DNA from 2 places in the Streptomyces sp. NPDC102258 genome. Region 2 is predicted to be linked to the other one. Evidence: riboswitches for the same ligand, from Rfam matches in the RefSeq annotation. Region 2 holds a riboswitch; the other holds the start of a gene.
The links. A riboswitch is a leader RNA that binds a small molecule or an ion and turns the genes downstream of it on or off. The one in region 2 is predicted to bind S-adenosylmethionine.

Region 1: another riboswitch for S-adenosylmethionine. It lies ahead of ACZ6ZT_RS19065 (aminotransferase class V-fold PLP-dependent enzyme); the one in region 2 lies ahead of thrC (threonine synthase).

The regions. Positions count from the first base shown of each region.
Region 1 covers NZ_JBVJLO010000010.1:196,705-206,658, reverse strand. Annotated here, with positions in the region: gene ACZ6ZT_RS19090 (C40 family peptidase) at 1-693, opposite strand, end outside; gene ACZ6ZT_RS19085 (C40 family peptidase) at 942-1,994, opposite strand; gene ACZ6ZT_RS19080 (NYN domain-containing protein) at 2,282-3,646, opposite strand; gene ACZ6ZT_RS19075 (rhomboid family intramembrane serine protease) at 3,961-4,683, shown strand; gene ACZ6ZT_RS19070 (Lrp/AsnC ligand binding domain-containing protein) at 4,680-4,961, shown strand; gene ACZ6ZT_RS19065 (aminotransferase class V-fold PLP-dependent enzyme) at 5,004-6,392, opposite strand; SAM riboswitch class IV at 6,624-6,740, opposite strand; gene trpD (anthranilate phosphoribosyltransferase) at 6,821-7,885, opposite strand; gene qcrB (cytochrome bc1 complex cytochrome b subunit) at 8,051-9,682, opposite strand; gene qcrA (cytochrome bc1 complex Rieske iron-sulfur subunit) at 9,679-9,954, opposite strand, start outside.
Region 2 covers NZ_JBVJLO010000012.1:147,695-157,648, forward strand. Annotated here, with positions in the region: gene ACZ6ZT_RS21515 (S8 family peptidase) at 1-424, opposite strand, end outside; gene ACZ6ZT_RS21520 (LamG domain-containing protein) at 715-1,455, opposite strand; gene ACZ6ZT_RS21525 (phosphoribosylanthranilate isomerase) at 1,499-2,122, opposite strand; gene groL (chaperonin GroEL) at 2,265-3,887, opposite strand; gene ACZ6ZT_RS21535 (cold-shock protein) at 4,245-4,454, opposite strand; gene ACZ6ZT_RS21540 (MoaD/ThiS family protein) at 4,856-5,131, opposite strand; gene thrC (threonine synthase) at 5,166-6,482, opposite strand; SAM riboswitch class I at 6,500-6,657, opposite strand; gene ACZ6ZT_RS21550 (glucosyl-3-phosphoglycerate synthase) at 6,860-7,810, shown strand; gene ACZ6ZT_RS21555 (alpha,alpha-trehalose-phosphate synthase (UDP-forming)) at 7,873-9,339, shown strand; gene ACZ6ZT_RS21560 (hypothetical protein) at 9,312-9,954, opposite strand, start outside.

The sequences.
Region 1 (9,954 bases), on a different contig from region 2:
CTCGGAGAACGCCGGGGCGGGCAGGACGTCGGCGCGGCCGCCGGAGCGCGAGGCCCGCTCGAAGTCGGCCCGTTCGGCCGAGGGCATGGCGTTGAGCAGCTGCCGGGCGGCGGCGAGCTTCGCCGTGACGGAACGCTTGCGGGTGGCCACCTCCGTGCGCAGCGCCTCCAGTTCGGCGAGCTTGCGGGAGGCCTCCTGGCGCTGCTGGCCGATCCGGCGCTGCTCCTCGCGCAGTTCGCCCAGCTGCAGGGCCTGGCGGCCGCTGAGCCGGTTGAGGACGGCCGACTTGTCGAGGTAGTCCCGGGGGTCGTCGGACAGCATCAGCTCGACGGTCGGGTCGAGGCCGCCGGAGCGGTACTGGGCCCCGGCGAAGGCGCCGAGGACCCGGCGCATGGCGTTGACGCGGTCCTGGGCGCGGGCGACCGCGTCCTGGGCCCGGCTGATCTCGGCCCGCAGCCGGTCGGCCTTCTCGCCGGCCTCGTTGAAGCGTTCGGTGGCCTGTTCGGCCTCTTCGAAGAGCCGGTCGACCTGGGCGCGGGTACTGGTGGGGGGGTCCTGCGGGAGCCCGGGGGCCGCCTGCGCGGCCGCGCCCGTCAGGGCCACGGCGACGGTGGCCGCCGCGGCGGCGGTCAAGACGGTGACTTTGGTGCTCCGGTCGAGGCCGCTGAGCCCGGGCCGGCGATGGGACGCCACGTGGAACCGCTCCCTTCCGCTGCGCGGAGCCCGGGTCCGCCCCCCGTAGGACGGCCGTGTACCGGGTCTCGCGGTGGCAGACAGTAGCGGCGCCACCACGCACCGGCCAACGACCGCCGCGGGGGCGCACATGCCGACGCCCCGCCTCAGACGCAGGTCACCGGCGGGGCGTGGGGTCAGGGCGGCTCCGCGCAATTCGCCCGGATGGGCGGTGTACGGCGCGCCTCCGCGGAAGCGGAGCGGTCGGCTCAGCCGACGCGGACACCGAACTGGAACGGCATGTTTCGCATGGCCTCGTACTTGACGCCGCCCCGGGGGTTGGAGGCGTGGAAGACCTGGCCGTTGCCCGCGTAGAGGCCGACGTGGTGCAGGTCGTCGTAGAAGAAGACCAGGTCACCGGGCCGGAGCTCGCTCATGCCGATGCGCGTGCCGTCGTTGACCTGCGTGTAGGTGGTGCGGCTGATCTGGGCGCCGGCCTGCCCGTAGGCCCACTGCGCCAGGCTCGAACAGTCCCAGTACGCCATGCCGGTGGAGCCCATGTTGTAGCCCTTGCCCTCCTGCGTCACCGCGGCGGCGAGGGCGGCCGCGGCCAGCCCCGAGCCCTTCACCGCGCCGGGCTTGGCGCTGCTCCCGCCGCCCCCGCCCGCGGCCTTCGCGGCGTCCGCGCCCTCCTTGGCCGCCTCGCTCTTGAGCTGGCCGCGCTCCTCCGCCGTCAGGGAGTTGAGCTGGGCCTGGGCGTCGGCGAGCTTGCTCTGGGCGGTCGCCTTCTTCTCCGCGAGCTCCTTGCGGACGGCGGCGAGGTCGGCGAGCTTGCCGGAGGCCTCCTGGCGCTGCTGCGCGAGGCTGCGCTGCTTGGCCTGGATCTTCGCTATCGCCTCGACCTGCTTGCCGCTCAACTGCTGGAGCGTGGCGGCCTTGTCGAGGTAGGTCTCCGGGTCGCCGGAGAGCAGCAGCTCCACGGACTGGTCGAGGCCGCCGCCGCGGTACTGGGCGGTCGCCATCGAACCGAGGGTGTCGCGCAGTGCGTTGAGCTCGTCCTGGCCGCGCGCGACCTGGTCCTGGAGCTGGGCGATCTCCTTCTCCAGCTTGTCCTGGCGGTCCTTGGCCGCGTTGGCCTTCTCGCCGGCCTGCTCGGACTCCTCGTAGAGGCCGTCGACCTTGGTCTTGACCTCGTCCTTGTTCGGCTTGTCCGGGGCGGCCATCGCCGACTGGGAGGAGAGGGCGACGGCCGCGGTGGCGAGGGCGGTGAGCACGCTCACGCGGGCGCGGGTGGGCGGCTTGGGTCGACGGTGGGACGCCACGGACGCCAGCTCCTTCTTCCTGGAGCCGCCGAAGACGGTCGCAAAGCTCGGCAGCGCACCTCCGCCGTCACCCCGAATGGGTGAACTACCGCACGAAGGTTTGAACAGACCCTAGTGACCCTCCTGTGATCAGTTCAAATCCCCACCGGGAAAATTCCGCTTCCCGAGCGGCCTTTTTACCCGTGGCGCACGCTGCGTGCCGGGGAGTTGACGGTACGTCTCCCCGCCCGGCACCCAATTCCGGCATTGCGCGCAGCAGTTACGAAAGCGGCGAAGGCCGCGCCCGGTTACGAAACCCTCGACAGCCGCTTCAGCAGCAGCGCGGACGTCACCGGCCGGGCCCCCGCCTTCGCCACCCCGTCGGCCACCTCACGGTCCGTGGAGACCACGACCACCGGCCGGCCGGGCGGCTCGGCCCGCACCAGCTGGCGGATCAGCTCATCGGCCGTGACCCCGGCCTTGGAGAACAGCACCCGGACCCCGCGCGGCGGCGCGAGAAGCACCGGCGCGGCCAGCTCCGCCCCGTCGAACACACAGGTCATCTCGGCGCCGGTCTGCGCGGCCAGCATGGACAGCCCGCCCAGCAGCCGCAGCCGCTGCTTCTCCAGCGGCATGGTCGGGTACCCGGTCTTGGTCACGTTGTAGCCGTCGACCACCAGGTGCGCCTGCGGCAGTGCCAACAACTGGTCCAGCAGCGCCGGATCGGTCTCCGACAGGGCGCGCGCCGCGATGTCCTTCGGCGTCATCCGGCCCGGCTGCACGGCCTCCACCGTGTCGGCGGGCCGCGTCGAGACCGGCGGCAGCGCCAGCTCGCGGCGCAGTCCCGCCGCCGCGTCCAGCACCGTGTCCAGCAGCAGCCGCAGCCGCATGTCCTCGATGCTGCGCCCCTCGCGGGTGGCCCGGCGCGAGGTCTCCAGCGCCGACTCCACCTCCGCCAGCCGGGCCCGGAGCCGCCGCGTCTCGCTCTCGGCGGCGGCCACCTGCGCGGCCGCCTCCGCCCGGAACCCGTCGATCTCCGCCGTCACCTTGCGCAGGGCCGCCTCGCCCCGCTTGACGTCGCTCAGGGCGCTGCGCAGTTTGCGCTGAAGCGATTCCGCTTCCTTGCGGGAGGCGTCCAGGTCGGCCCGCACCTGGTCACCCCCGGCACGCTGCTGTTCCCGGGCCTGCGCCAGTTCGCCGCGCAGCCGCTCGACCTCGCGGCGGGTCTCGTCGCCGACCCGCTCGGCGTCGGCGCGCTGCGCCTCCTCGCCCGCGGCGGCCACCAGCTTGACCCAGCCGGCCGGGCGCAGCACGTACGCGGCGGCCGCCACGTCCAGCGGGTCGGCCGCGGCGGGCGGGGCGCACGCGTCCAGCGCACCCGCCAGCTCCGGCTGCGCCTCGCGCAGCTTCTCCGCGACCCGGCTGCGGAAGGCGCCGTCGGTCTCCACGGCGGCGGCCATGGCGTTCCCGGCGAACTTGGCGCGCCGGGTCGGGGTGAAACGGGCGTACTGCCGCAACTGCGCCGGCAGGTCCGCGACCGTCAGCCCGCCGAAGGCGTCCGAGACGAGCGCGACGACCCGGCGCCGCACGCCCTCCGGCAGCGGGCGGTCGAGCACCTCGGCGGCGTCGCCGGCCGCGTCGGCCGGCTCAGCGCCGCTTGCTGGCTCCACAATCCGTCACCCCTACCGTGATCTACTGTGGGCCCGGCTCCCTCAGGAGCCGGTGCCCGGCCTGTCCACGAGCTCGATCTGGTCCACCGCGTCGCACCAGCGACAGCGCACCGACTCGATGGTCTCACTGACCACCTCGCGCTCCGCGACCTTGGGCTCCCCGGCGAGGTCCAGGTGGGCGTACTCGACGGCCCTCTGCTTGGTAACTCATTCAATTAAAGCGTTTCCAGCCCGCCGCGGGGGACGCGGACCGCAGCACGTAACCCTACGGCCTGGCACCACCACGGAGCGGGTGGTCCTGCGTCATGCTCTGTCTCATGATCGTAAAGTGGCGGACGGTACGCGAGGCGGCCCGGGGCCCGGTGGTCACGTACGCGCTGATCGGCGGCTGCTGCCTGGCCTTCCTGTGCGGCCCGGCATCCGGCCTGAACCCGTCCTTCGGCACGGGCGAACGGCTGCTGTCCTCGGGCACGGCGTACTTCCGGCACTGGGGGGTGGTCCCCGACGAACTGTTCTCGGGGGCCGGACGCCCGCTGCTGACCCCGCTGACCGCGCTCTTCGTCCACGGCAACTGGCTGCACCTGCTCGGGAACATGCTCTTCCTGCACGTCTTCGGCGCGATGACGGAGGAACGGATGGGCCGGGCGCCGTTCCTGGTCTTCTACGTCTGCACCGGATACCTGGCGCTGGCGGTCTACGCGGCGGCCAACGCCTCCTCCGACCAGACCCTGGTCGGCGCCTCCGGGGCCATCTCGGCCGTCCTCGGGGCGTTCCTCTGCCTCTTCCCGAAGGCACGGGTGACGAGCCTGTTCCCGTTCCTGCTCTTCCTGCCGCTGCGCTTCCCCGCCTGGATCGTGCTGCTGTTCTGGTTCGCCCTCCAGTGGCTGGCCGCGCACCGCGCGGAGAGCGGGCCCGGGGTGGCGTACCTGGCCCACGTGGTGGGCTTCTCGGTGGGCTTCCTGTACGCGTGGGCGCGCTATCGGCGTACGACTAGAGTGAGGCGACCAGTGACTGCCGGCGAGGGAGACAGCCAACCGTGATCACCGCGATCGTGCTCATCAAGACCAGCGTGGACCGCATCCCCGAGATCGCCGAGTCCATCGCCGCGCTGGACAACGTCAGCGAGGTCTACTCCGTCACCGGAACGTACGACCTGATCGCCCTGGTCCGCGTCGCCCGCCACGAGAACCTGGCCGACATCATCCCCGGGCGCATCAGCAAGATCCCGGGCGTCGAGGCCACCGACACCCACGTGGCGTTCCGTACGTACTCCCAGCACGACCTGGAAGCCGCCTTCGCCATCGGCCTGGACGCGTAGCACCCGGCCCACGCCGCGCGGCGGCCCGGCGTCGCCCCGGCGTCAGGAAGCCGGCACGCAGCGGCCGTCCTCGGTGCGGTACCGCCACCGGGCGCCGTCCGTGACGAGTTCCCGGACCGCGCGGACGAAGCGCTCGACGTGCTCGTCGGGGGTGCCGGCGCCGAAGCTGACGCGGATCGCGTTCAGCGAGCGTTCGCCCGGCGCGGCCTCGGGGGCCCCGCACTCGCCCTGGGCCTGCGGCTCGCTGCCCAGCAGGGTGCGCACCAGCGGGTGGGCGCAGAACAGGCCGTCGCGGACGCCGATCCCGTACTCCGCGGACAGCGCGGCCGCGAAGTGCGAGCTGTTCCAGCCGTCCACCACGAACGAGATGACGCCGACGCGCGGCGCGTCGTCCCCGAACAAGGACAGCACCCGCACCGCCGGGACCTCCGCCAGGCCCTCGCGGACCTTCGCGATCAGGTGCCGCTCGCGGGCGACGAGCTCCTCGAACCCGGCCTCCTTGAGCGCCCGGCAGGCCGAGGCGATGGAGTAGACACCGATGACGTTCGGCGAGCCGGCCTCGTGGCGGGCGGCGCTGGTGTGCCACTCGACGTCGACCCCGCCGTCCTCGCGGCGGGCCACCGTGCGGGAGGCGCCGCCGCCCGCGAGGTACGGCTCGGCCCGCTGGAGCCAGTCGGCGCGCCCGGCGAGGACGCCCGAGCCGAAGGGCGCGTACAGCTTGTGGCCGGAGAAGGCGACCCAGTCCACGTCCAGCTCCCGCACCGAGACCGGGTGGTGCGGCGCCAGCTGGGCGGCGTCCAGGACGATCCGCGCGCCGTGGGCGTGCGCGGCGGCGGCCAGCTCCTTGACCGGCCACAGCTCACCGGTGACGTTGGACGCGCCGGTGACGCAGACCAGCGCCGGACCGTACGGGTCCCGGTCGGCCAGCGCCCGCTCCAGGGTGGCGACGGCCTGGCCGGGGGTGCGGGGGGCGTTGAGGTAGGTGACCCGCGCGTCGCCCCAGGGCAGCAGCGAGGCGTGGTGCTCTGTCTCGAAGACGAAGACCTGGCAGTCGGCCGGCAGGGCGGCGGCCAGCAGGTTCAGCGAGTCGGTGGTCGACCGGGTGAAGATCACCTGGTCGGCGGGGCGGCAGTCCAGGAACTCCGCGACCGTGACACGGCTCTGCTCGAACAGGTCGGTGGACAGCTGCGAGAGGTAGCCGGCCCCGCGGTGGACGCTGCCGTAGTACGGGGCGTACGCGGCCACGTCGTCCCAGACCCGCTGGAGGGCGGGGGCGCTGGCGGCGTAGTCGAGGGCGGCGTAGGTGACCTCGCCACCGGTGACGAGCGGCACGGTGACGTCCCGGCCGAGCACCGGCAGCGGCGCGCCACAGGCGGGGTCGACGGAGGGGGCAGCGGCAGAGGTGGTGGCGGCGTTCAGGGATGCGGACATGGCGGTATCTCCCGGCAGGCAGGGCTGAATGGCTTCGTCGGTGCCCGTACGCGGCCGCGGCTCGGCGGCGCTCGGCGGCCGCCGCGGGGGTACGGGAAGTGCCCCGGAAGGGTGCGGGCGTACGCCACGGCGACCCTGGTCCGAGGGGTGAAGAAGGGGCGGAGTCGCCCTATCGCATTCGCTTGCTCACGGAAAAAGCTCCTCGAAGACCCAGGACCCCTGGTATCGAGGGATCCGCGCTTGCCGTAGACCTCGCTGCCTACGGCCTGGTCATCACCCGGGGCACCCCGCCACGGAAGGAGGGTTGCCGGACAGCGAGCCGGGGCCAAAACGCTGTCACTCGTGACCTGGTCAGCATCCTGCCACAAGATCCCCCGCGCACAAGACCCCGGTCCACGATGTGGACCGGGGTCTCGTCACGGCGGCGGCTACGCGTTGCTGGCGGCCACCCAGCGCTCCAGCGCCGCCCGCGCCGCGCCCGAGTCGATGGACTCGGCCGCACGGGCGATGCCCGCGGCGATCTGCTCCTCCAGCGAGCCGGTGCCCGGATCCAGCGCCACCAGGGCCGCCGCCGAGTTCAGCAGCACGGCGTCGCGTACCGGACCGGTCTCGCCGGCCAGCAGCCGCCGGGCGACGTCCGCGTTGTACGAGGCGTCCTCGCCGCGCAGGGCGGCGACACCCACGATCGGGATCCCGACGTCGCGCGGGTCGAACGGCAGCTCGGTGACCGTGCCCTCGCGGACCCACCAGACCCGCGAGGTGGCCGTCGTGGTCAGTTCGTCCATGCCGTCGTCGCCGCGGAAGACCAGCGCCGAGGAGCCCCGCTCCGCGAGCACCCCGGCGACGATGGGCGCCACCCGGGGATCGGCCACGCCCGTGGCCTGCGCGCGCACCCTCGCCGGGTTGGTCAGCGGGCCGAGGAAGTTGAAGGTGGTCCGGATGCCCAGCTCCTTGCGGGCCGCCGCCACGTGCCGCAGCGCGGGGTGGAACTTGACGGCGAAGCACAGGGTGATGCCGGCCTCCTCGGCGACCTCCGCCACCCGGGCCGGGGTGAGGCCCAGGTTGACGCCGAGCTTCTCCAGCACGTCGGAGGAGCCGCTCGCCGAAGAGGCGGCCCGGTTCCCGTGCTTGACCACCTTGGCGCCCGTTCCGGCCACCACGAGCGCCGACATGGTGGAGATGTTGACCGTCTTCGCGCCGTCCCCGCCCGTACCGACGATGTCCACCGTCCGGCCCGGCACCTCGATGAGGTTGGCGTGCGCGTACATGGCGCGCACCATGCCGTTGATCTCCGCGACGGTCTCCCCCTTGGCCCGCAGCGCCACCATGAAACCGGCGATCTGCGCGTCCGTGGCCTCGCCCCGCATGATCCGGTCCATGGCCCAGGCGGTGTCGTCCGGTCCGAGGTCCCGGCCGGTCAGCAGGGCGTCGAGGAGACCCGGCCAGCCGCGGGCCGCCACGCTGTCGCCGCCTGCCGGGGTCACAACGTTCATGGTCCGCTCCTGCTGCTCGGAAAAGTTCCACGTCGAATGGGTGCGGAGGCCAGCCTATCCAGGCCCGCAGACGGCGAAGAGCCCCGTCCAGACACTGGACGGGGCTCTCACCGTGGCGACACCGGGATGGGCCGGAACCGATCCCTCGAATGGTCCTGCCGGAGATCAGTGGTGGCCGTGGCCGCTCTGGATCTCCTTGTACTCCTCCACCGTGGGCTTCGGAATGTGGGTGTTCTCCCCGTAGAAGCCCTTGCTGAGCTTCGCGCGGAGCTTCTCCGTGGCCTTCACCTTGCGCTCGACACCGTTCTCGTCGACCGTCGGGCCGATCTCGATCGGCTCGTACTGCGTGTGCGAGGTGAGGGTGTGCAGCTGGCCCTGCGAGAGCGGCTCGTGGACCTCGACGAACTCACCGTGCGGCAGGCGCTTGATGACGCCGGTCTCCCGGCCGTGCAGCACCTTGTCGTGGTCCCGGCGCTGGAGGCCGAGGCAGATCCGCTTGGTGATGACGAAGGCGACGACCGGGCCCACGAAGAAGCCGATCCGCGCGAACCACGTGATCGAGTTGATCGACAGGTGGAAGTACTGCGCGAACATGTCGTTGCCGCCCGCGATCAGCAGGATCACGTACCAGGTGAGCCAGGCGACACCGAAGGCCGTACGGGTCGGAACGTTGCGCGGGCGGTCCAGGATGTGGTGCTCGTTCTTGTCCCCGGTGACCCAGGACTCGATGAACGGGTAGACCGCGATCGCGACCAGGATCAGCGGGAAGATCACCAGCGGTACGAACACGCCCAGGACGAGCGTGTGGCCCCACAGGTTGATCTCCCAGCCCGGCATGGCACGGATCAGGCCCTCGGAGAAGCCCATGTACCAGTCGGGCTGCGCACCGGTGGACACGTGGTCCGGGCGGTACGGGCCCAGCGCCCAGATCGGGTTGATCGACGCGAGCGCCGCGATGGCCGCGATGACACCGAAGACCAGGAAGAAGAAGCCTCCGGCCTTGGCCATGTAGACCGGCAGCAGCGGCATGCCGACGACGTTGTTGTTCGTCTTGCCGGGACCCGCGAACTGGGTGTGCTTGTGGTAGAAGACCAGGATCAGGTGGGCCACCAGCAGGCCCATCATGATGCCGGGCAGCAGCAGGATGTGGATCGAGTAGAACCGGGCGACGAAGTCGCCGCCGGGGAACTCGCCGCCGAAGAGGAAGAACGACAGGTACGTGCCGACGATCGGCACGGACAGGATCGCGCCCTCCATGAAGCGGACACCGGTGCCCGAGAGCAGGTCGTCCGGCAGGGAGTAACCGGTGAAACCGGTGAACATGCCGAGGACCAGCAGCAGGAAGCCGAAGACCCAGTTGACCTCGCGCGGCTTGCGGAAGGCGCCCGTGAAGAAGACGCGCATCATGTGCACGAGCATGGCCGCGACGAAGATCAGCGCCGCCCAGTGGTGGATCTGCCGGATGAGCAGACCGCCGCGGACGTCGAAGCTGATGTCCAGGGTCGAGGCGAAGGCCTCGGACATCTGGACGCCCTGCATCGGCACGTACGAGCCGTGGTACACGACCTCGTTCATGCTCGGGTGGAAGAACAGCGTCAGGTACACACCCGTGAGGATGATGATGATGAAGCTGTAGAGGCAGATCTCACCCAGCATGAAGGACCAGTGGTCCGGGAAGATCTTGCGCATGTTGGACTTGGCCAGGCTGTAGATGCCCAGGCGGCCGTCCGCCCAGTCCGCTACGCGCTCGCCGGCCGGCGCTTTGCGCGCCGTGTTGGATTCGGTGGCAGTGCTCATCCGCGCTCCCAGAAAGCAGGACCGACGGGCTCTTCGAAGTCGCCCTGCGCTTCGAGGAAGCCTTCGTCATTGACGCCGATCCGCAGCTGCGGAAGCGCGTGACCGGCCGGGCCGAAGATGACTCGGGCGCCGTCGGAGAGGTCGAAGGTGGACTGGTGGCACGGGCAGAGCACGTGGTGCGTCTGCTGCTCGTACAGGCTGATGGGGCAGCCGACGTGGGTGCAGATCTTGGAGTAGGCCACGATCCCCTCGTGGGACCACTCCAGCTCCTG
Region 2 (9,954 bases):
TGAAGTCGTTGTCGAGCGGCAGGAACCGCTGGTCGATCCGGTCCAGCCCCCAGGAGTGCGCGGGCGACATGGCCCCGACCCCCGGCCGGGGCATGGGCGGGGCGCTGACCCGCGCGTCCTGTTCCACGGACGTCACGCCGTAGGCCTCCCGGACGGCCTTCAGCTGCTTTTTGGTGAGGTTCGCGGCGAACCCGTTGATCGCCCGGCCGTAGGTGAACTTCGGCTTCAGACCGAGGGCCTTCGCGAACTCCGCCGGACGGAAGGTCCTGGAGAGGGTGACGATGTAACTGCCCGGGATGGCGTTCGCGGCGGTCAGGAGCGGGGCCGGAGTCGGCTCGGGAACTGCGGCGGAGGCCGTACCGGCCGCCACGGGGGTCAGGGCGAGGACGGCGGCGGCGGTCAGGCGCGCGACGGACAGACGCATGGGGGGAGCTCCCTGGAGTGCGTGTGGATCGGCGTGGAGCGGCCGCGCCCGTCACCGGCGAACGGCTCCCGGGAGGCGGCCCCCTCCTGCATCGGGATCCTCCGGCGGCGGGCTTGAGCCGCCCCCCGCCGCCTGGCCGATCCCCCGGGACCTCCGGGCCCGGCCCGCGCACCCACTCCGGAATCGGTCGTCCCTGGCCGGCACGCCGGGCGGCACCCGCGGCCACGGCCCGGAAAAATTCACCCGTACGGGCGACCAGCGCGGCTTCCGCCGACCACGTGCCGGCCGGCTCAGGCCCGCAGCACCCGCAGCATGGACACCTCGTAGGACATGCGCGTCAGCTCGGGCCCGGGCGCCGGGTGGTAGCGGCCGGCCGAGACCGAGAGGTTGACGATGAGGTACGCGTGCCAGCCGCGCCCCACACCCCTGCGGTCGGAGAAGACGCGCAGGCCGTTGACCCACCAGACGACGGAGCTCCGGCCGAACTCCACCTTCAGGTCGACCCAGGCACCGGGCCGCACGGACGGGTCCCGGTGGTAGCGGTGCGCCTCCCGGACGTGGTTGGACAGCTCCAGCAGGTCGGGGTTGTCGGGGTGGTACTCGAAGACGTCGATCTCCTGGCCGCCGTCGCGCCAGGTCCAGATCGCGGGCCAGGCCCCCGTCTCCACGGGCAGCCGGACGCGGGCCTCCAGCACGTCGCCGGTGCGGACGGTGAACCCCTCGTCGCTGCCCTCGGTGGTGAGCAGCCCGGTGTCCCAGTTCCCGTCGGGGCGCAGGGTGGCCAGGAAGGTCCCGCCGCGGCTGTAGGCGGGGTCGGCGACGAGGTGGTCGAGCTTGTTGTCGCCCGGGTTGACCGGGCCGCCGTCGGGATAGGCCCAGGAGCGGCCGGCCACCCACTGGGTGGTCGAGGCGAAGTCGGCGGTGAAGACGGGGTTACGGGGCGGGGCGAGGCCGGGCAGGCCCCCGCCGCCGCCTCGGGGGGCGAGGCGGCGGGTCAGGCGCCGCAGCCAGCCGAACGTTTCCGGTTCCATGGGGCCGTTCTGCCCGTTCGGCCCAACGCGCACACCGATTTTCTCACGCTGGGTAATCATACGATCGCGCTGCGGTGAGGAAGGCGCGGATCAGCTCGGGGGACTTCACCCCGCGCTCCGCCTCGACCCCGCTGGAGACGTCCACCCCCCAGGCGCGGGTCGCGGCGAGGGCCTCCCGCACGGTCCCCGGAGTGAGCCCGCCGGCCAGCAGCCAGCGCCCCTCGGGGGCGGTGAACTGCGCCGATCCCCAGTTCCAGGGCCTGCCGGAGCCCGGGTCCGGGGCGTCGAGCAGCAGCAGGTCCTCGCCGTACTCGCCGCAGCGCCGGACGTGCTCGGCGGTGGCCCGCAGCAGGGTCCGGCCGGGGGCGCGCAGGGCCTCGTAATGTTCCGGGCCCTCCTCCCCGTGCAGCTGTACGCCGCGTACGCCGCTCTCCTCGGTGAGCCGGCGCACCTCCTCCACGTCCTGCCCCCGGAACACCCCGACGGTCAGCACCCCTTCGGGCACGCGCGCCACCAGCTCCCGCGCGGCGGCGGCGGTGAGGGTGCGCGGGCTGCCGGCCGCGAACACGAACCCGACGGCGTCGGCTCCGGCCGCCACGGCCGCGTCGAGGTCCCGCGCGGTCTTCAGCCCACAGATCTTGACGTACGGCCCACTGCTTGCGCTCATGCCCCGAGTCAACCAAACGCGACCGTGCCGTGGCGATACGTCCCACCAGGCGGGCATGCGGTCCGCACCGTGGAACGCCCGAGGGCGGCACCCCGGTGGGGTGCCGCCCTCGTTCGAGAACAGCCGATCAGCCAGGGGCCGATCAGAAGTCCATGTCACCGCCCGGCATGCCGCCCGGGGCGCCCGCGGCGGCCTTCTCCGGCTTGTCGGCGATGACGGCCTCGGTGGTCAGGAACAGCGCGGCGATGGACGCGGCGTTCTGCAGCGCGGAACGCGTGACCTTCGCCGGGTCGATGATGCCCTCGGCGATCATGTCGACGTACTCGCCGGTCGCGGCGTTCAGGCCGTGACCGATCGGCAGGTTGCGCACCTTCTCGACGACGACGCCGCCTTCGAGACCACCGTTGACGGCGATCTGCTTGAGCGGGGCCTCCAGCGCGAGCTTCACGGCGTTGGCGCCGGTCGCCTCGTCACCGGTGAGCTCCAGCTTCTCGAAGACCGAGGAGGCCTGGAGCAGGGCCACGCCACCACCGGCGACGATGCCCTCTTCGACGGCCGCCTTGGCGTTGCGCACGGCGTCCTCGATGCGGTGCTTGCGCTCCTTGAGCTCCACCTCGGTCGCGGCACCGGCCTTGATGACGGCCACGCCGCCGGCCAGCTTCGCGAGGCGCTCCTGGAGCTTCTCGCGGTCGTAGTCCGAGTCGGAGTTCTCGATCTCGGCGCGGATCTGGTTGACGCGGCCCTGGACCTGGTCGCTGTCACCGGAGCCGTCGACGATGGTCGTCTCGTCCTTGGTGATGACGACCTTGCGGGCGCGGCCGAGCAGGTCGAGACCGGCGTTCTCCAGCTTGAGGCCGACCTCCTCGGAGATGACGGTGCCGCCCGTGAGGATGGCGATGTCGCCGAGCATGGCCTTGCGGCGGTCGCCGAAGCCCGGGGCCTTGACGGCGACGGACTTGAAGGTGCCGCGGATCTTGTTGACGACCAGGGTCGACAGGGCCTCGCCCTCGACGTCCTCGGCGATGATCAGCAGCGGCTTGCCGGACTGCATGACCTTCTCCAGGAGCGGCAGCAGGTCCTTGACCGAGCCGATCTTGGAGTTGACGATCAGGATGTACGGGTCGTCCAGGGACGCCTCCATACGCTCCATGTCGGTGGCGAAGTACGCCGAGATGTAGCCCTTGTCGAAGCGCATGCCCTCGGTGAGTTCCAGCTCCAGACCGAAGGTCTGGGACTCCTCGACGGTGATGACGCCTTCCTTGCCGACCTTGTCCATGGCCTCGGCGATGAGCTCGCCGATCTGGGTGTCGGCGGCGGAGATGGAGGCCGTGGAGGCGATCTGCTCCTTGGTCTCGACATCCTTGGCCTGCGACAGCAGGGCGGCGGAGACGGCCTCGACGGCCTTCTCGATACCGCGCTTGAGGGCCATCGGGTTGGCACCGGCGGCCACGTTGCGCAGACCCTCGCGGACGAGCGCCTGGGCGAGCACGGTGGCGGTGGTCGTACCGTCGCCGGCGACGTCGTCCGTCTTCTTGGCGACTTCCTTGACCAGCTCGGCGCCGATCTTCTCGTACGGGTCTTCGAGCTCGATCTCCTTGGCGATGGAGACGCCGTCGTTGGTGATCGTGGGCGCGCCCCACTTCTTCTCAAGGACGACGTTGCGACCCTTGGGGCCAAGGGTGACCTTGACGGCGTCGGCGAGCTGGTTCATGCCACGCTCGAGACCGCGCCGGGCCTCCTCGTTGAACGCAATGATCTTGGCCATCTGAAGTGGTCCTCCAGGACTGGGGTTCCCCCCGCGCAGCCAGGCGTAAGGGGAGGGTGGATTGCTCCGGACCGCGCCCGCGCCCGCGACGGACGGCCTGCGGAGCCGGCGGTTCCTTCCCGCCGGACCCGTCGGGCCTCACCGACCCGGTCCTCGTCTGAGTAGCACTCTCGACCGGAGAGTGCTAACGCCAATGATTAGCACTCGACCCCCGCGAGTGCAAGCGGCTTCGGGCGATTTTGGACGGCTTCCGGCCGTGCGCCGCGGCGGCGCCACGCACGAGGGGCCCGCATCCCGTGCCGGGATGCGGGCCCCTCGTGGTGTCTGTGCTGGTCGGTGGTCGGTCGCGCTGGGGGCTCAGCCGGCAGCAGCGAGCTTGACCATGTCCGCCTGCGGACCCTTCTGGCCCTGCGAGATCTCGAACTCGACCCGCTGACCCTCTTCAAGGGTGCGGTACCCGTCCATCTGGATGGCGCTGTAGTGGACGAACACATCCGCACCACCGTCGACCGCGATGAAGCCGTAGCCCTTCTCCGCGTTGAACCACTTGACGGTGCCCTGAGCCATGCCTAACTCCCCTATTACTGGCCCTTGCGCGGGTCCGCACTTCGCGGACCCGGGTCAGAACTCGCGCCGGAACGCCTCGACCGCGGCTGAATGTATCCGCACCGGTGCTGTCCGCAACAGGTCATTCCGATGAGAATTCTGGACACGCGGAAACATTGAAATAGAGTGAAAATTTGGCATAGGGCAGGGCAACTCGGACCAGGCAATCTTCACCAAAGCCCCAAACCGCACGCGCATGTTGACTCAATGTCAACCCTCACGGGGCCCGTTCATATGCGGCGGGCAAGAACACCGGAGGGGACTTCCCCAACTCTACCGCGCCCAATCAAGCAGAATTGCCCCCTCCGCTTATTAGCGGAGGGGGCAATTCACTTCACGTCCGCCGCCCGGAGGCGCCGGCGTCAGCCGCCCGCGACGGCCGGGATGATCGAAACGCCGGCGCCGTCCGGCGTCGCCGCCTGCAGGCCGCCCTCGAAGCGCACGTCGTCGTCGTTGACGTAGACGTTCACGAACCGGCGCAGCTTGCCCTGGTCGTCCAGGACCCGCGCGGCGATGCCGGGATGGCTCTGCTCCAGCGACGCGATGACCTCGGCCAGGGTCGCGCCCTCGGCCGGGACCTCGGCGACGCCGCCGGTGTAGGTGCGCAGGATGGTGGGGATGCGGACGTTGACGCTCATGGCGCTACCGCCTTTCCGGGAGACGTGGGAGGGGTCAGGCCAGACCGGCGGCGCGGAACGCGTCCAGGCTGGGGCGGATGGTGGCGCTCTGGCCGCTGTCGGCGGCCACCGCCTCCAGGGTCTTGAGCCCGTCGCCGGTGTTCAGGACCACGGTGGTCAGCGCCGGGTCGAGCTGCCCGTTCTCGATGAGCTTCTTCGTCACGCCGACGGTCACGCCGCCCGCGGTCTCGGCGAAGATGCCCTCCGTCTGCGCCAGGAGCTTGATGGCCTCGACGACCTGCGTGTCGTTGACGTCCTCCACGTAACCGCCGGTGCGCCGCGCGATGTCCAGGACGTACGGGCCGTCCGCCGGGTTGCCGATGGCCAGCGACTTGGCGATGGTGTTCGGCTTCTGCGGGCGGACCACGTCGTGGCCGGCCTTGAAGGCGGTGGACACCGGGGAGCAGCCCTCGGCCTGGGCACCGAAGATCTTGTACGGCTTGTCCTCGACCAGACCGAGCTTGATCAGCTCCTGGAGGCCCTTGTCGATCTTCGTCAGCTGGGAGCCGGACGCGATCGGGATCACCAGCTGGTCGGGCAGCCGCCAGCCGAGCTGCTCGCAGATCTCGTACGCCAGGGTCTTGGAGCCCTCGCCGTAGTAGGGGCGCAGGTTGACGTTGACGAAGCCCCAGCCCTCGCCCAGCGGGTCGCCGATGAGCTCGGAGCAGAAGCGGTTGACGTCGTCGTAGTTGCCCTCGATGCCGACCAGGTCGCCACCGTAGATGCCGGCCATGACGACCTTGCCCTGCTCCAGGTCGTGCGGGATGAACACGCAGGAGCGGAAGCCGGCGCGGGCGGCCGCGGCGCCGACGGCGCCGGCCAGGTTGCCGGTGGAGGAGCACGAGAGGGTGGTGAAGCCGAAGGCGCGGGCCGCCTCCACGGCGATGGCCACGACGCGGTCCTTGAAGGAGTGCGTCGGGTTGCCGGAGTCGTCCTTGACGTAGAGCTTGCCGGTGACGCCCAGTTCCTTGGCCAGGTTCCGCGCGTCCACGAGCTTGGTGAAACCGGGGTTCAGGCTGGGCTTGGCGGCCACGTCCGCCGGGACCGGCAGCAGCGGCGCGTAGCGCCAGATGTTCTCCGGACCGGCCTCGATGGCCGCGCGCAGGGCCTCCGGGTCGCCGAGCGGCAGCTCGTAGGCGACTTCGAGCGGACCGAAACACTCGGCGCAGGCGAAAATGGGGCCGAGCTCGAAGCGGGTTCCGCACTCGCGGCAGGAAAGGCCGGTGGCGGGTCCGAGATCGACGGGTCCCAGATCGGTGGACCGGTCGGTGGATCCGAGATCGGCGGAGGTGGCGACAGTCTGTGCAGCCATGACGGCGAGGCCCTTTCTCCTCATCTTCCCCATGGCGCGCTTCGCCATGAGACGGAATTGGCACCTTCCCTAGCCGGGGACCTCGCGGGAGTACGTTCGTAACGCATCGCGAGAACCGACTGGAGGGTTGCCGGGGCTTCAACGGGCCGTGTCCCTCTGCCCCTCTGGATGAGCGGTATGGCACCGGCACACGCGCTCTGTGGCGCGCCGGTGCGTTTGTCGGCGAGGACCCCGGCATGCGGTGGTCCTTCGCGTTGTTCAAGACTGTAACCGAAGGCCCGGGTGGTTGAGACAGCCGTCCGAACGGCGAGATGGATCACATTTCGGCCCAAAATCACCGACCACCGCCGAGTAACGAGAAGCAGGGAGTGCCGAGAGTGCTGGATGAGGTGGAGCGCTGGCTGGCAGACCGCTCCTGGTCTGCCGCCGACCGACCGCTCGACCAGCTGCTCGACCGGAAACGGGCGGCCGGGACGACGGTCAGCGTGGTGCTTCCCGCGCTCGACGAGGAGGCCACCGTCGGGGAGATCGTCTCGGTGATCCGGCGCGAGCTGATCGACGGCCTCGCGACCCCCCTGGTGGACGAGCTGGTCGTGGTCGACTCCGGGTCCACCGACCGTACGGCGCGGGTGGCGGCCGAGGCCGGCGCCCGGGTGGTGCACCGGGACGCGATCCTGCCGCGGATACCGGCGCTGCCCGGCAAGGGCGAGGTGCTGTGGCGCTCGCTGCTGGCCACGACCGGCGACGTCGTCTGTTTCGTCGACGCCGACCTGCGGGACTTCTCCGCGTCCTTCGTCTCCGGGATCGTCGGCCCGCTGCTGACCGATCCGCAGGTGCAGTTCGTCAAGGCCATGTACGACCGCCCGCTCGGCGACGCCCCCGGCCAGGGCGGCCGGGTCACCGAGCTGGTGGCCCGCCCGCTGCTGAACCTGAACTGGCCCCGGCTGGCCGGATTCGTACAGCCGCTGGGCGGCGAGTACGCCGTACGGCGCTCGCTGCTGGAGCGGCTGCCGTTCCCCGTCGGGTACGGCGTCGAGCTGGGCCTGCTGGTGGACGCGCTGCACACGGTCGGGCTCGACGCGCTGGCCCAGGTCGACGTCGGGGTCCGGCTGCACCGCCACCAGGACGGGCAGGCCCTGGGCCGGATGGCCGCCGCGATCTACCGCACCGCCCAGCTGCGGCTCTCGCGCGCGCACCTGGTGCGGCCCGAGCTGACGCAGTTCGAGCGGGGGCCGGACGGGTTCGTGCCGCGCACCTACCCGGTGGACACCGAGGAGCGGCCGCCGATGGCCGGCATCGCCGAGTACGCGGGCCGGCGGGTGGCCTGAGCCGCCGCCGGTGTGGCGTACGGCTCGGTTTGAGCCGGGGCGGCCCTGGCTAGGTTCGCGGCATGGCTTCTCAGGTACTCGTCGCCGCGAACCGCGGCCCGCTCTCGTACGCCCTCTCCGACGACGGCACCCTCAGCGCCCGGCGCGGCGGGGGCGGGCTCGTCTCCGGCCTCTCGGCGGCCCTCGCGAAGCAGCCGGAGGCCCTCTGGATCTGCGCCGCCCTCTCGGACGCCGACCGGGAGGCGGTGCGGCGGGGCACCTCCGAGCCGGGCGTCCGGATGCTGGACATCGATCCCGGAACCTACGACGGCGCCTACAACGGCATCGCCAACTCGGTGCTCTGGTTCACCCACCACCACCTCTACGACGTCCCGCGCGAGCCGGTCTTCGACGCGGCGTTCCGCCGGAACTGGGAGGCGTACGTCTCCTACAACCGGGCCTTCGCCGAGGCGCTGGCCGAGGAGGCCGCCGAGGGCGCCCGCGTCCTGGTGCAGGACTACCACCTGGCGCTGGTCCCGGGGCAGCTGCGCGAGCTGCGCCCCGACCTGCGGATCGCGCACTTCACGCACACGCCGTGGGCGTCGTGGGAGTTCCTGGAGATGCTCCCCGACGACATCCGCGGCCAGCTGGTGTGGGGGATGCTCGGCGCGGACCAGCTGGGCTTCCACGCCTGGCGCTGGGCCTCGAACTTCATCACGGGGGCCCGGCGGGACGACGCCACCGGCATCGCGGACCCGTTCCTGCCGAGCGACGCCCCCGAGCGCGGCGTGTGGCACCGCAGGGCGGTGCCCGGCGGGCAGGGGTACGGGGAGAAGCGGTTCACCGAGGTCCGCCAGTACGCGCTGGGCGTCGACGCGGACGACCTGCGGGCGCTGGCGCACCGGCCGGTCGTCGACGACAAGCTGGCGGCGCTGCGGGCGGAGGTCGCGGGCCGCAAGACGATCGTCCGGGTGGACCGCACCGAGCTGTCGAAGAACATCCTGCGCGGCCTGCTGGCCTACCGGGAGCTGCTCGTCACGCACCCCGAGTGGCGGGAGCGGGTGGTGCACCTGGCTTCCGCGTACCCGTCCCGGCAGGACCTGGCGGCGTACCGGACGTACACGGCGTCGGTGCGGGAGCTGGCGGCGGAGATCAACGCGGAGTTCGGGACGGCGGACTGGCAGCCGGTGCTGGTCTCGGTGGAGGACGACTTCGCGCGCTCCCTCGCCGCCTACCGGATGGCGGACGTGGCGCTGGTCAACCCGGTCCGGGACGGCATGAACCTGGTGGCGAAGGAGATCCCGGTCGTCTCGGAGGACGGCTGCGCGCTGGTGCTCTCCAGCGGGGCGGGTGCGTACGAGGAGCTGAAGGGCGACGCCGTCACGGTCAGTCCGTACGACGTCACCGCGACGGCCGAGGCCCTGCACGAGGCGCTGTCCATGCCCCGGGAGGAGCGGGCGGAGCGGACGAAGCGGCTGGCCGCGGCGGCTACGGCGCTGCCGCCGGCGGCCTGGTTCGAGGCTCAGCTGGCGGCGCTGGCCGAGGGCTGAGCGGGGGCGGCGGCGGGGCCGTCCGCGGGGCGGCCCGGCAGGCCGAGGGCGAGGGCGCCGAGGACGAAGCCGTAGCAGGAGACCAGGCCGTGGCCGTTGGCCTGGGCGAACCAGAGCACGAGGCCGAGCACCGGCACCCCGGCGGCGAGCAGCAGCTCCTTGGTGTGGCTGCCGGGGATCCCGGCGCGGCGGGCCCGCAGGGTGCGCAGCAGGAGGGCGGCGGCGAGGGTGGCGCCGAGGAAGTAGGTGGCGCCCGAGCTGCCGGCGAAGTTGCGGGGGTCGGTGCCGTGGTGGCCGCCGAGGCCGATCAGCGCGTCGACGTGCTCGGGCAGCAGGATGCCGGCGAGGAACAGGACGAGGGTGCGGGGCCCGCCCCAGTACCAGTCGGCGAGCGCGGCGACGGCGGCGAGGGTGGCGATGTTCCAGGCGCCGCCGAGGAGGCCGCCGTTCTGCATGAAGACGGCGGTGACGACCCGCCACCACCCCGTCTTGGCGGGGTCGTCGTCCAGGGCGTCCATGGCGCCGGACCAGAGCAGCTGCGCGGCGACCCCGGCGAGGGCGAGGGCGGTCAGCCCCACCGCCGCCCAGGGGACGCGGCGTCCGCGCAGCGTGTCC